3 linked regions of the Litorilinea aerophila genome follow. The protein of the gene in region 3 interacts with the protein of the main gene of each other region in a pairwise test. Links are inferred from orthologs where the notes say so. Each region holds a gene or a part of one and is shown on either strand. Other genes may lie near its edges.

Region 1 (3,449 bases), on a different replicon or contig from region 3:
CCACCGCCACGCGGTGCTCTTCGACGTGGAAAATGGGGCGCCCCACATCCCCTTGCAGAATCTGCCCCAGGCCCGGGCGTTCTTCGAGATCCACAACAGCCCCCTCACCGAGAACGCGGCCATCGCCTTTGAGTACGGCTACAACATCCAGACGCCGGAGCGGCTGGTGCTCTGGGAAGCCCAGTACGGCGACTTCATCAACACCGCGCAGGCCATGATCGACGAGTTCGTGGTCTCCGGCCGGGCCAAGTGGGAACAGACGCCCTCCCTGGTCCTCCTCCTGCCCCACGGCTACGAAGGCCAGGGGCCGGATCACTCCAGCGGCCGGCTGGAGCGCTTCCTGCAGCTCGCCGCAGAGACCAACATGCGCATTGCCAACTGCACCACTGCGGCCCAGTATTTCCACCTGCTGCGCCGTCAGGCCTTGCTCCTGCGCACAGACCCGCTGCCCCTGGTGGTGATGACGCCCAAGAGCCTGCTGCGTCATCCCCTGGCCATGTCCACCCTGCGGGAGCTGGCCGAAGGGCGCTGGCAGCCCGTCCTGGACGACCCCCAGGCCCGGGAGGCCCCCGAAGGCATCCGCCGCCTGATCTTCTGCAGCGGCAAGGTCTACGTGGACCTGGTGAGTTCCTCCTTCCGCAAAGAGCGGCCAGAGGTCGCCCTGGTGCGGGTGGAGCAGCTCTACCCCTTCCCAGAGGCAGAAGTGCGGGAGATCCTGGAGCGTTACGCCGGCGCCCAGGAGGTGGTCTGGCTACAGGAGGAGCCCCAGAACATGGGCGCATGGGAATTTGTGCGGCCCCACCTGGCCAGCCTGCTGGCGGACGGTCGCCCCCTCCACTATGTGGGACGTCCCCGTCGGGCCAGCCCCGCGGAAGGCTCGGCGGCCTGGCATCAGGTCAACCAGGCCCGCATCGTGGAGCAGGCGTTCACCCCCTTGCCCGAAGAAGAAGTCCAGAGGTCGGAGTCCGGAGTCCGGAGTCCACAGTCCTGAGTCCGGGGTCAGGACTTCAGGCTCCGGACTCAGGACTTCAGACTTCGGACTTAGGACTTCGGACTTCGGACTGACAACCAGAGAGGTAGCATATATGGCGATAGAGGTAGTCGTGCCAGAACTGGGCGAGTCGGTCGTAGAAGCCACCGTCGCCCGCTGGCTGAAACAGGAAGGCGACCGGGTGACCGTGGGCGAGCCCCTGGTCTCCCTGGAAACGGACAAGATCGACCTGGAGGTGACCGCGGAGGCCGACGGGGTGCTGGCCCGCATCCAGCACCAGGCCGGGGAAGACGTCCAGGTGGGCGACGTGCTGGCCTACATCGAGGAGGCGGAGGGCGCCGCCGCCCCCCAGGAAGCCCCGCCAGCCCAGGAAGAGGCGGCAGGGAAGGATAAGGCCCAGGAGCGGGCCGAGACGAAACCCGAAGCGAAACCGGAGGCAAAGACAGCCCCCCGGGCAGAGTCTCCTGAGACCCGGGCCACGCCGGTCGCCCAGCGCATGGCTGCCCAGGAAGGGGTGGACCTGAGCCAGGTCAGCGGCGCCGGTCCAGGCGGCCGGGTGACCAAAGAGGACGTGGCCCAATATCTGCGCAGCCAGGAACGCTCCCGGGATGGCCAGGCTCCCTCGCCCGCGCGGGAGGCTGCCGCCCCCGAAAGCCCGGCCCCTTCGGCCGAACCCGGCCGCCGGGAGGAGCGGATCCGCATGTCCCGCCGGCGCCGAACCATCGCCGAACGGCTGGTCCAGGCCCAGCAGACGGCCGCCATGCTGACCACCTTCAACGAGGTGGACATGTCCGCGGTCATGGAGATGCGCCAGCGACACCGGGAGGCTTTCCAGCAGCGTCACGGCGTGAAACTGGGCTTCATGTCCTTCTTCGTCAAGGCAACCATCGGCGCGCTCAAGGCCTTTCCCCCGCTGAACGCCTCCATCGACGGCAACGACATCATTCTCAAGCACTACTACGACATCGGCATCGCGGTGGGCGCCGAGGAAGGGCTGGTGGTGCCGGTCCTGCGGGACGCAGATCGCATGTCCTTCGCCCAGATCGAGCAGGCCATCGACGACATGGCCCGCCGGGCCCGGGAAGGCAGCTTGACCCTGGAGGAGCTGCGGGGCGGCACCTTCACCATCACCAACGGCGGCGTCTTCGGCTCCCTCCTGAGCACGCCCATCCTCAACCCGCCCCAGGTGGGCATTCTGGGCCTGCATAAGATCGAGCAGCGGCCGGTGGTGGTCAACGGCGAAATCGTGATCCGCCCCATGATGTACCTGGCCCTCACCTACGACCACCGCATCGTGGATGGCCGGGAGGCCGTCCAATTCCTGGTCAAGGTGAAGGAACTGATCGAGGACCCGGAACGTCTCTTATTAGAAGGCTGATACAGGACATCCCTGGACGCAAGGGACAGGCGAGGGCAAGAACCGGATAGTGGTGACGGCAGGGGCGCTTCGGCGCCTCTGCTTCGTTTCCCCACGCCTTCGCTTCTGCAGCGAAATGTATCCCGGAAATGTATCCTAGCCTATTCAATTTGTGTCCAAAGTCCTGTATAATCGCCTTGCATGCTGGAGCTGGGCAACCGGTTTCAGCATGCGAGAATACAGAAAGGAGAAGTTAAGTTTAACAGTGATAGTCGAAGAACGCTTGATCAATGCGGAGGTGACACCCGAAGAGGAGCATCACGCAAACGCACACGATCACACACAACAGCCGGAGCACGCCCAGGAGGCTCCCCAAAATCATCAGGAGGAGCCAGCGCAGCCACCCGTTAAAAGGCAGGAGGAAAAGGGGCAGGAGGAAGCGGAGATGACCGAGATGGACTTTGCCGCCCTCCTCAACGAATACCCTTACCACCAGCCCGAACGGGGTGAACTGCTGCGGGGAGAAGTGCTCTGGATCAACAAGGACTCGATCCTCGTGGATGTGGGCGCCAAACGCGATGCGGTCATTCCGGGTTCCGATTTGAGCCGGGTGGAAGAGAGCTACCTGGCCAATTTGAAGGTCGGCGATGCGGTACCCGTGTATGTGCTGCGCCAGGAGCAGGACGAGGAACTGCGGGTCTCGCTGCGTCGTGGCCTGGAGGAAGAGGACTGGATCCGGGCTACCGAACTCCTGGAAAGCCAGGAGATTGTGGAGCTGGAGGTGACGGGCCACAACAAGGGCGGCGTTCTGGTACGCTACGGCCGCCTGGAAGGCTTCATCCCCAACTCCCAGATTCCGGCCCTGAAATTCGTGCGCAACCCAGAGGAGCGCACCCGGCGCAAGGAAGAGCTGGTGGGCACCACCCTCAAGCTCAAGGCCATCGAGGTGGACCGACGGCGCCGGCGGCTGGTCTTCTCGGCCAAGGCTGCCGAAGAAGCCCTGCGGGAGAAGCGCCTCCAGGAGCTTTCGGTGGGCGACGTGGTACGGGGACGGGTGGAAAACGTCACCGACTTCGGCGCCTTCGTGGATCTGGGCGGCGT
Region 2 (3,726 bases), on a different replicon or contig from region 3:
CCACAGCGTCCTCAGCCGCCAACAGCCCGGCACCACGGTCCCCGCCGAGGACGTGATCCTGGCCAACCCGGATCAGGCCCTGGTGGTCTTCGCCGTGGCCCAGCCCGAGCCCCACCTGCGCATGCTGGATCGCTTCCTGGTCATCGCGGAGGCCAACGAGCTGCCCGCCATCATCTGCGCCAACAAGATCGATCTCACCGGCGAAGCGCAGGCCCGGTCCCTCTTCCAGCCCTACGAAGAGATCGGCTACCGGGTCATCTACGCCAGCGCCGTCACCCGGGCCGGCATCGACGAGCTCCGGGACCTGCTCCTGGACCGCATCACGGTGGTGACCGGTCCCAGCGGCGTGGGCAAGAGCAGCCTGCTCAACGCCATCCACCCGGACCTGAATTTGCGGACCGGCGACCTGCGGGACTTTCTGGACAAGGGCCGCCACACCACCCGGGCCGCCCAGCTCTTTCATCTGCCCTTCGGCCGACGGACCTTTGTGGCTGATACGCCTGGCATCCGGGAACTGGGCCTCTACGAGATCGACCCGGCCGATCTGGGTTTCTATTTTGTGGATATCAAGCCTTTCGTCAACGATTGTCGCTATCCCAACTGCACCCACGACCACGAGCCGGGCTGTGCGGTCCGGGCCGCGGTGGAGGCGGGCAAGATTCGACGGGAGCGCTACGAGAGTTATCTGCGCCTGTTGCACGGCGACGAATAGGCGACAAATAGGCGGCCGACGTCGTCCCTACGCACCAGCATACTGTTGCCAGAAACGAACCATCATGGTAGACATCCTGACCGATCTGAATCCCCAGCAGGCTGAAGCGGTGCGGACCGTACATGGCCCTGTCCTGGTGCTGGCCGGGCCTGGCTCCGGCAAGACCCGGGTCCTCACCCGGCGCATCGCCTACCTGCTGGAAGAGGCAGGCATCGCGCCCTGGAACATCCTGGCGGTGACCTTCACCAACAAAGCCGCGCGGGAGATGCGGGAACGGGTGGAGGCGCTCCTGGCAGAGAAGTTCGGGCCACCCCTGCCCGGCGGCCCTTCCCGCCTGGGCGGCCTCACCATCGGCACCTTCCACAGCATCTGCGCGCGGGTGTTGCGGGTGGAGACCGAGGCCATCGGCTATCAGCGCAACTGGCTCATCTACGACAGCGCGGATCAGCTCGCCCTGGTGCGGGCCGTGCTGCGGGAGATGAACCTGGACGAAAAGCGCTACAGCCCCCAGGCCATCCGCGTCTTCATCAGCCGCCAAAAGAACGAGCTGATCACCCCTGACGGGTTGCAAACGGCCAGCTACTTCGAAGAGATCGCCGGCCGGGTCTACACCCGTTACCAGGAGGCCCTCCAGCTCAACAACGCCATGGACTTCGACGACCTGCTCATGAAGGTCGTCCTCCTCCTGCGCAGCCGGGAGGATCTGCGCATCAAGTACCAGCGCAAGTGGCAGTATCTGCTGGTGGACGAATTCCAGGACACCAACACGGCCCAGTATGAGCTCTTGCGGCTGCTGGTGAACGAACCGGAGGGAAAGCGGAACCTCTTCGTCGTCGGCGACGAGGATCAGTCCATCTACCGCTTCCGGGGGGCCGATTACCGCAACGTCATGCGCTTCCGGGAGGATTACCCCGAAGCCCGGGTGGTGATGCTGGAGCAGAACTACCGCAGCACCCAGACCATCCTGGATGTGGCCAACGCGGTCATCGCCCACAACCGCAACCGCACCCCCAAACAGCTCTTCACCGAGAACGGCCAGGGCGTGGCCGTGACCGTCTACGAAGCCTACAACGAGGTGGAAGAGGCGGCCTACGTCTGCGACGAGATCGAGCGTCTGGTGGCGGGCCCTCCTGGCGTGCGGGCCTTCGAGCTGGGGGACATCGCGGTCATGTATCGGACCAACGCCCAGAGCCGCGCCCTGGAGGAAGCCTTCGTGGGCCGGCAGCTCAAGTACCGGCTCATCGGCGCCACCCGCTTCTACGAACGGAAGGAGATCAAGGACGCCCTGGCCTACCTGCGCCTGGTCCACAACCCTGCCGACACCGTCTCCCTGGACCGGGTCATCAACGAGCCGCCCCGGGGCATCGGCGTCAAGACCTACGCCGCGCTCAAGGACTGGGCCGCAGACCTGGGCGTGAGCGAATATGTGGCCCTCCAGATCCTCCACCACGGGCCCGAGTATGTCTCCCGGGTGATGGGGATCGCCTTGCCCCGCGTGGCCTACAAGGCCCCTCCCCTGGGCAAACGGGCCGAGAATGCCCTGGTGGAATTTGCCAGCCTGCTGGAAGGGTGGATCCGGCGCAACCAGCAGGGCCACTATGCCAGCGTGGCCGAGCTCCTGGACGCGGTGCTCCAGGAATCGGGATACGTGGCCGCGCTGCGGGATGGCACCGACGAGGGCGAGGAGCGCTTTGCCAACCTCCAGGAGCTGCGGAGCGTGGCTGTGCACTACACCCAGGGCATGGTCACTGCCGACGGTATCCCGCCCGAGACCACTCCCCTGTCCCTCTTCCTGGAAGAGATCAGCCTGGTCAGCGACCAGGATCAACTGGACGCGGCCGATGACGGCAGCCCCGGCGGTGCGGTTACCCTGATGACCCTCCACACGGCCAAAGGGCTGGAGTTCCCGGTGGTCTTCATCGTGGGCATGGAGGATGGCATCCTGCCCCACAGCCGCAGCCTGGAAAGCGAGGACCCCGAGGATATGGACGAAGAGCGCCGCCTCTGCTACGTGGGCATCACCCGGGCCAAGCGCCGGCTCTACCTGGTCCACGCCTTCCGCCGCAGCCTGTGGGGCGGCAGCGAAGTCCAGACCCCCAGCCGCTTTCTGCAGGAGATTCCCCCCCACCTGCTTCGGGGCATGGTGGACCGGCAGAGCCGCCGTGCTGCCGCCTACGAGCGGGCAACCCGGTGGGATGCCGGGCCCGAACGTCAACCGCGCGCGGGTGCTGCCAGAGGGCAGCGTGCCCCGGGCGATGGTCGGCGGCGAGAAGCGGCCGCGGCCACCTACTGGTCTCCCGGCCCTTCGGGCCCTGCCCCCCGCATCCAACGCCCTTCCGCCCGGTCAGCGGAAGCCGAGACCCAATTCAAACGGCGGGACAGCGTGCGCCATGCCCGCTTTGGCGTGGGCACGGTGATTGAAAGCACCCGGGTGGGCGACGATGAAGAGGTCACCGTGGCCTTCCCGGGGATCGGCGTCAAGAAATTGCTGGCTTCCCTGGCCGGCCTGGAAAAACTCTGAAGCGATCCCCATGGCCGAGCAGCCTTCCCAGTCGCCTCCCTGGAGCACCACCACCAAAGCCATTGTGGCCAGCGTGGCCCTGATCTTGCTGGCGCTGATCATCTGGCGTTTTCAGTCCCTGCTGCCGCCGTTGATCATGGCGGCCATCCTGGCCTATCTCCTCAACCCCCTCATCACCTGGCTGACCTCCCACACCCGCCTGTCCCGGGGGCAGAGCGTCTTCCTGGTCTACGGTGCCCTGCTCCTGTTCTGGATCGGTGGGGGCGTGCTGTTGGGCTTTGTGGTGGTGGATCAGGTGGTGAAGCTCAGCCGCGTCCTGCCCGAGCTGATCCCGCGCCTGGTGGACCAGGGCCAGGCTATGTTGCAGGAGTGGAGCAGCCGCACCATCACCATTGGCCCATACCAGTGGAGCCTGGACACGGTACTGCCCGGCCTGGACTGGGCGGAGCTGGCCAACCAGGCCCGGTCCGCCATTCAGTCGGTGGTGAGCCGG
Region 3 (3,486 bases):
GCGCGGCGGGCCGCCGCGCCTGTGTCGCCGGCCATGCCCGCGGGGCCTTCGCCCCTTCCGCCCCAGGCCGACGAAGTACTCATGCCCCTCACGGCCATGCGACGCGCCATCGCCCGCCACATGGTGCAGAGCAAGCAGACCAGCCCCCATGTGACCACCATCTTCGAAGCCGATATGACCGCGGTGGTGCGCCACCGGGAGGCCCATCGGGCCCAGTATGCGGCCAGAGGCCTGCGTTTGACCTTCACGCCCTATTTTGTGGCCGCCGCCGCCCGGGCGCTGAAGGCCGTGCCCGAGGTGAACGCCCGCTTCCAGGAGGGCGACCCGGGCGGCATCATCCTGTGCCGTCGGGTCCACATTGGCGTGGCGGTGGCCCTGGACGATGGCCTCATCGTTCCCGTCATTCGAGACGCGGATGAAAAAAGCCTGCAAGGGTTGGCCCGGGCGGTGGCCGAGCTGGCCGACCAGGCCCGCGCGGGGACCCTCCCACCGGACGCCACCCGAGGCGGCACCTTCACCATCACCAACCATGGGGTTTCCGGCAGCCTCATCGGCACGCCCATCATCAACCAGCCCCAGGCCGGCATCCTGGGCATCGGCGCCATTGTCAAGCGACCCGTGGTGCGCAGCGGCAACGATTCGCTGCTGCCCAGCGCCGACGATGCCATCGTCATCCGCCCCATGTGTTACCTCAGCTTCACCTTCGATCATCGGATCCTGGACGGCGCCCAGGCGGACCGGTTTGTGGCGATCATCAAGGAGACGCTGGAGGAGTGGCCCCTGGAACTGGCATAACCAACCCCATGTCCACGACTTGGACCGCGTGGTGGGCCGTCCCAAATTCTGGAAACGGGCCGATTTCATGTACCATAACAGGGAATGAACCGCAGATGACTCTACGGCAAGAAGGGTCTTATCACCGCTGAGGAGAGAGCATGAGCAATCACAACTACGATTATGATGTCATCGTATTGGGTAGCGGCCCCGGCGGCTACGTCGCGGCCATCCGGGCTGCCCAGCTGGGCCTGAAGACCGCGCTGGTGGAGCGGGAAAACCTGGGTGGCGTCTGCCTCAACTGGGGCTGCATCCCCACCAAAGCCCTGATCCACAACGCCGAAGTGCTGGAGACCCTCCACAGCGCCAAGGATTTTGGCTTTACCTTCGAGAACCTGACGGTAGACTTTTCCAGCGCGGTGAAACGCAGCCGGGACATCGCCGACCGCCAGGCCAAGGGCGTCAACTTCCTCATGCGCAAGAACAAAATCGACGTCATCGAAGGGCACGGCCGTTTTGTGGATCCCCACACCCTCCACGTGGAGCCGTCGGAGTTCAAGCCCGAGGCCGGTGAACGGGATGTGACCGCCGCCCACTTCATCGTCGCCGTGGGCGCCCGGGCCCGAGGGCTGCCGGGCATCGAAATCGACGGCGAGCGCATCATCCAATACCGGGACGCGCTGGTCATGGAGAACCTGCCCGAGAAGCTGGTGGTGGTGGGCTCCGGCGCCATCGGCATGGAGTTCAGCTACCTCTACAACACCTACGGCGTGGACGTCACCGTGGTGGAGATGCTGGATCAGCTCCTGCCCCTGGAAGACCCGGAGGTCTCTGCCGAGGTCCAGAAGGAATTTCGCCGCAAGGGCATCAAAACCCTGGTGAGCACCCGCACCGAAGGGGTAGAGATCACCGACCAGGGAGTGAAGGTGACCGTCCGCAACCTCAAGAACGACGAGGTCCAGGAACTAAACGCCGACAAGGTGCTCATGGCAATCGGCATCCAGCCCAACACGGACAAGGCTGGCCTGGATGCCGCCGGTGTCGAGCTGGATCAGCGGGGCTACATCCAGATCGACGAGGTGATGCGCACCAACGTCCCCCACATCTACGCCATCGGCGACTGCACGGGCAAGCTGGCCCTGGCCCACGTGGCCAGTGCCCAGGGCATCGTCGCGGCCGAAACCATCGCGGGGGTGGAAACGCTGCCCATCCCCCATGAAAAGTACATCTTCATGCCCCGCTGCACCTACTGCCAGCCCCAGGTGGCCAGCCTGGGCATGACCGAGGCCCAGGCCAAGGAAGCCGGGTACCAGATCAAGGTGGGCAAGTTCCCCTTCATGCCCAACGGCAAGGCCCGGGCCCTGGAAGCCAAGGTGGGCTTTGTCAAGATCATCGCCGACGCCAAATACGGCGAGATCCTGGGCGCACACCTGGTGGGGCCGGACGTGACCGAGCTGTTGCCTGAGCTGAGCCTGGCCCAGTTCATGGAGATCACCCCCGCGGAGATCGCCCGAACCGTCCATGCCCACCCCACCCTGAGCGAGGTGATCATGGAGGCGGCTCACGCGGTAGAAGGCCACCCCATTCACATGTGAGCCGGTTCCAGGGCGCACGCCCCGGGCCTGCCCCGATGGTGTGCGCCCTGGCGGATGGACCGGCCCGATGGAATCACGGGGAGCCACATCTTATGGGTAGCCACAACATGGACAAACAGACCGACCCACGCTGGCAGCAGGCGAAGGCCAGCCTGGAGATTCCGGTACGCTTTGCAGAGACGGACCTGATGGGGGTCGTGCACCACGCGGCCTACATCGTCTGGTTCGAGGCAGGTCGGGTGGCCTGGATGGAGGCCGCCGGCATGCCCTACACGGAGATCGCGGCCACAGGCCACCATTTCGCCGTCACCGGCATCCACGCGGAGTATCGGGCCGCCGCCCACTTTGGCGACACTGTCCGGGTGACCACCTGGCTGGCCGGCCTGCGCAGCCGCTTTGTCCGCTTCGAATACGCCATCCACAACACGGCGGACGAGACCCTGCTGGCCACGGGCAGCAGCGAACACATTTGCGTGGACCTGGACGGGCGCATGGCCAAAATTCCGCCCCAGGTGGTGGAACGTCTGCAGGCTGGCGCCCAGCGCCTGGCGGCCCTGGCCCGGCAGGAAGAATGAGGCCGCCATCTGGCTCTGTACAAATCCATGGCCCCACGCTACAATACTAATACAGTCTGCCGTAAATACCACGGCAGAAATTCGGCGGCACTACCTCTGGTGGAAACCATCGGCGAATTTCTGCCGGGATTTACTGCCGGGATTTACTAAGGTAGAGGCGTGACGATGTAGTGGGTTGACCGAACATGATTCACGTTGAACATCACGGCCCGGTCATTGCCATTCGGATGGCGCGAGGGTTCCTGGGCCGCCCCATCGACTGGACAACCGCCTACTGGGTGGATGGGCTCCTGATCGACGCCGGTCCACCCTGTACGGCGCGCCAGTTGCTCCGGGTGTTGAACCCACTCCACATCGACAGCATTGTCGTCACCCACGCCCACGAGGATCACATGGGGGGCCTGCCGGCACTGCGGGCCCGATACCCCCACGTGCCCATCTATGCCAGCCGGCGCACGGTGCCCCTGCTTCGGGAGCCGTCACGTCTGGCAATACAGCTCTACCGTCGCCTGTTGTGGGGGCGCCCCAAACCGGTCCCGGAT

The links. The genes of interacting proteins can lie anywhere in the genome.
Region 1: the proteins of lpdA (region 3) and odhB interact in binary tests that used the Escherichia coli proteins (3 or more experiments, as listed by UniProt). The link is inferred for Litorilinea aerophila from one-to-one orthologs.
Region 2: the proteins of lpdA (region 3) and FKZ61_RS21695 interact in binary tests that used the Escherichia coli proteins (3 or more experiments, as listed by UniProt). The link is inferred for Litorilinea aerophila from one-to-one orthologs.

The regions. Positions count from the first base shown.
Region 1 is NZ_VIGC02000052.1:2,146-5,594, reverse strand. Bases 382-3,227 are described here. They hold odhB (2-oxoglutarate dehydrogenase complex dihydrolipoyllysine-residue succinyltransferase), read left to right. Parts: upstream 382-1,085; coding sequence 1,086-2,369; downstream 2,370-3,227. Other genes in these bases: FKZ61_RS23025 (30S ribosomal protein S1), read left to right, coding at 2,794-3,227; FKZ61_RS23035 (2-oxoglutarate dehydrogenase E1 component), read left to right, coding at 382-991. In the rest of the region: more of FKZ61_RS23035, read left to right, coding at 1-381; more of FKZ61_RS23025, read left to right, coding at 3,228-3,449. UniProt on the Escherichia coli protein: E2 component of the 2-oxoglutarate dehydrogenase (OGDH) complex which catalyzes the second step in the conversion of 2-oxoglutarate to succinyl-CoA and CO(2).
Region 2 is NZ_VIGC02000041.1:14,695-18,420, forward strand. What follows is about bases 382-3,504. They hold FKZ61_RS21695 (ATP-dependent helicase), read left to right. Parts: upstream 382-776; coding sequence 777-3,233; downstream 3,234-3,504. Other genes in these bases: rsgA (ribosome small subunit-dependent GTPase A), read left to right, coding at 382-712; FKZ61_RS21700 (AI-2E family transporter), read left to right, coding at 3,244-3,504. In the rest of the region: more of rsgA, read left to right, coding at 1-381; more of FKZ61_RS21700, read left to right, coding at 3,505-3,726. UniProt on the Escherichia coli protein: A helicase with DNA-dependent ATPase activity. Unwinds DNA duplexes with 3'-5' polarity. Translocates on single-stranded DNA with 3'-5' polarity. Initiates unwinding more efficiently from a nicked substrate than double-stranded DNA.
Region 3 is NZ_VIGC02000018.1:78,069-81,554, forward strand. What follows is about bases 270-3,152. They hold lpdA (dihydrolipoyl dehydrogenase), read left to right. Parts: upstream 270-935; coding sequence 936-2,369; downstream 2,370-3,152. Other genes in these bases: FKZ61_RS14440 (dihydrolipoamide acetyltransferase family protein), read left to right, coding at 270-795; FKZ61_RS14450 (acyl-CoA thioesterase), read left to right, coding at 2,477-2,944; FKZ61_RS14455 (MBL fold metallo-hydrolase), read left to right, coding at 3,130-3,152. Also shown: more of FKZ61_RS14440, read left to right, coding at 1-269; more of FKZ61_RS14455, read left to right, coding at 3,153-3,486. UniProt on the Escherichia coli protein: Lipoamide dehydrogenase is a component of the glycine cleavage system as well as of the alpha-ketoacid dehydrogenase complexes.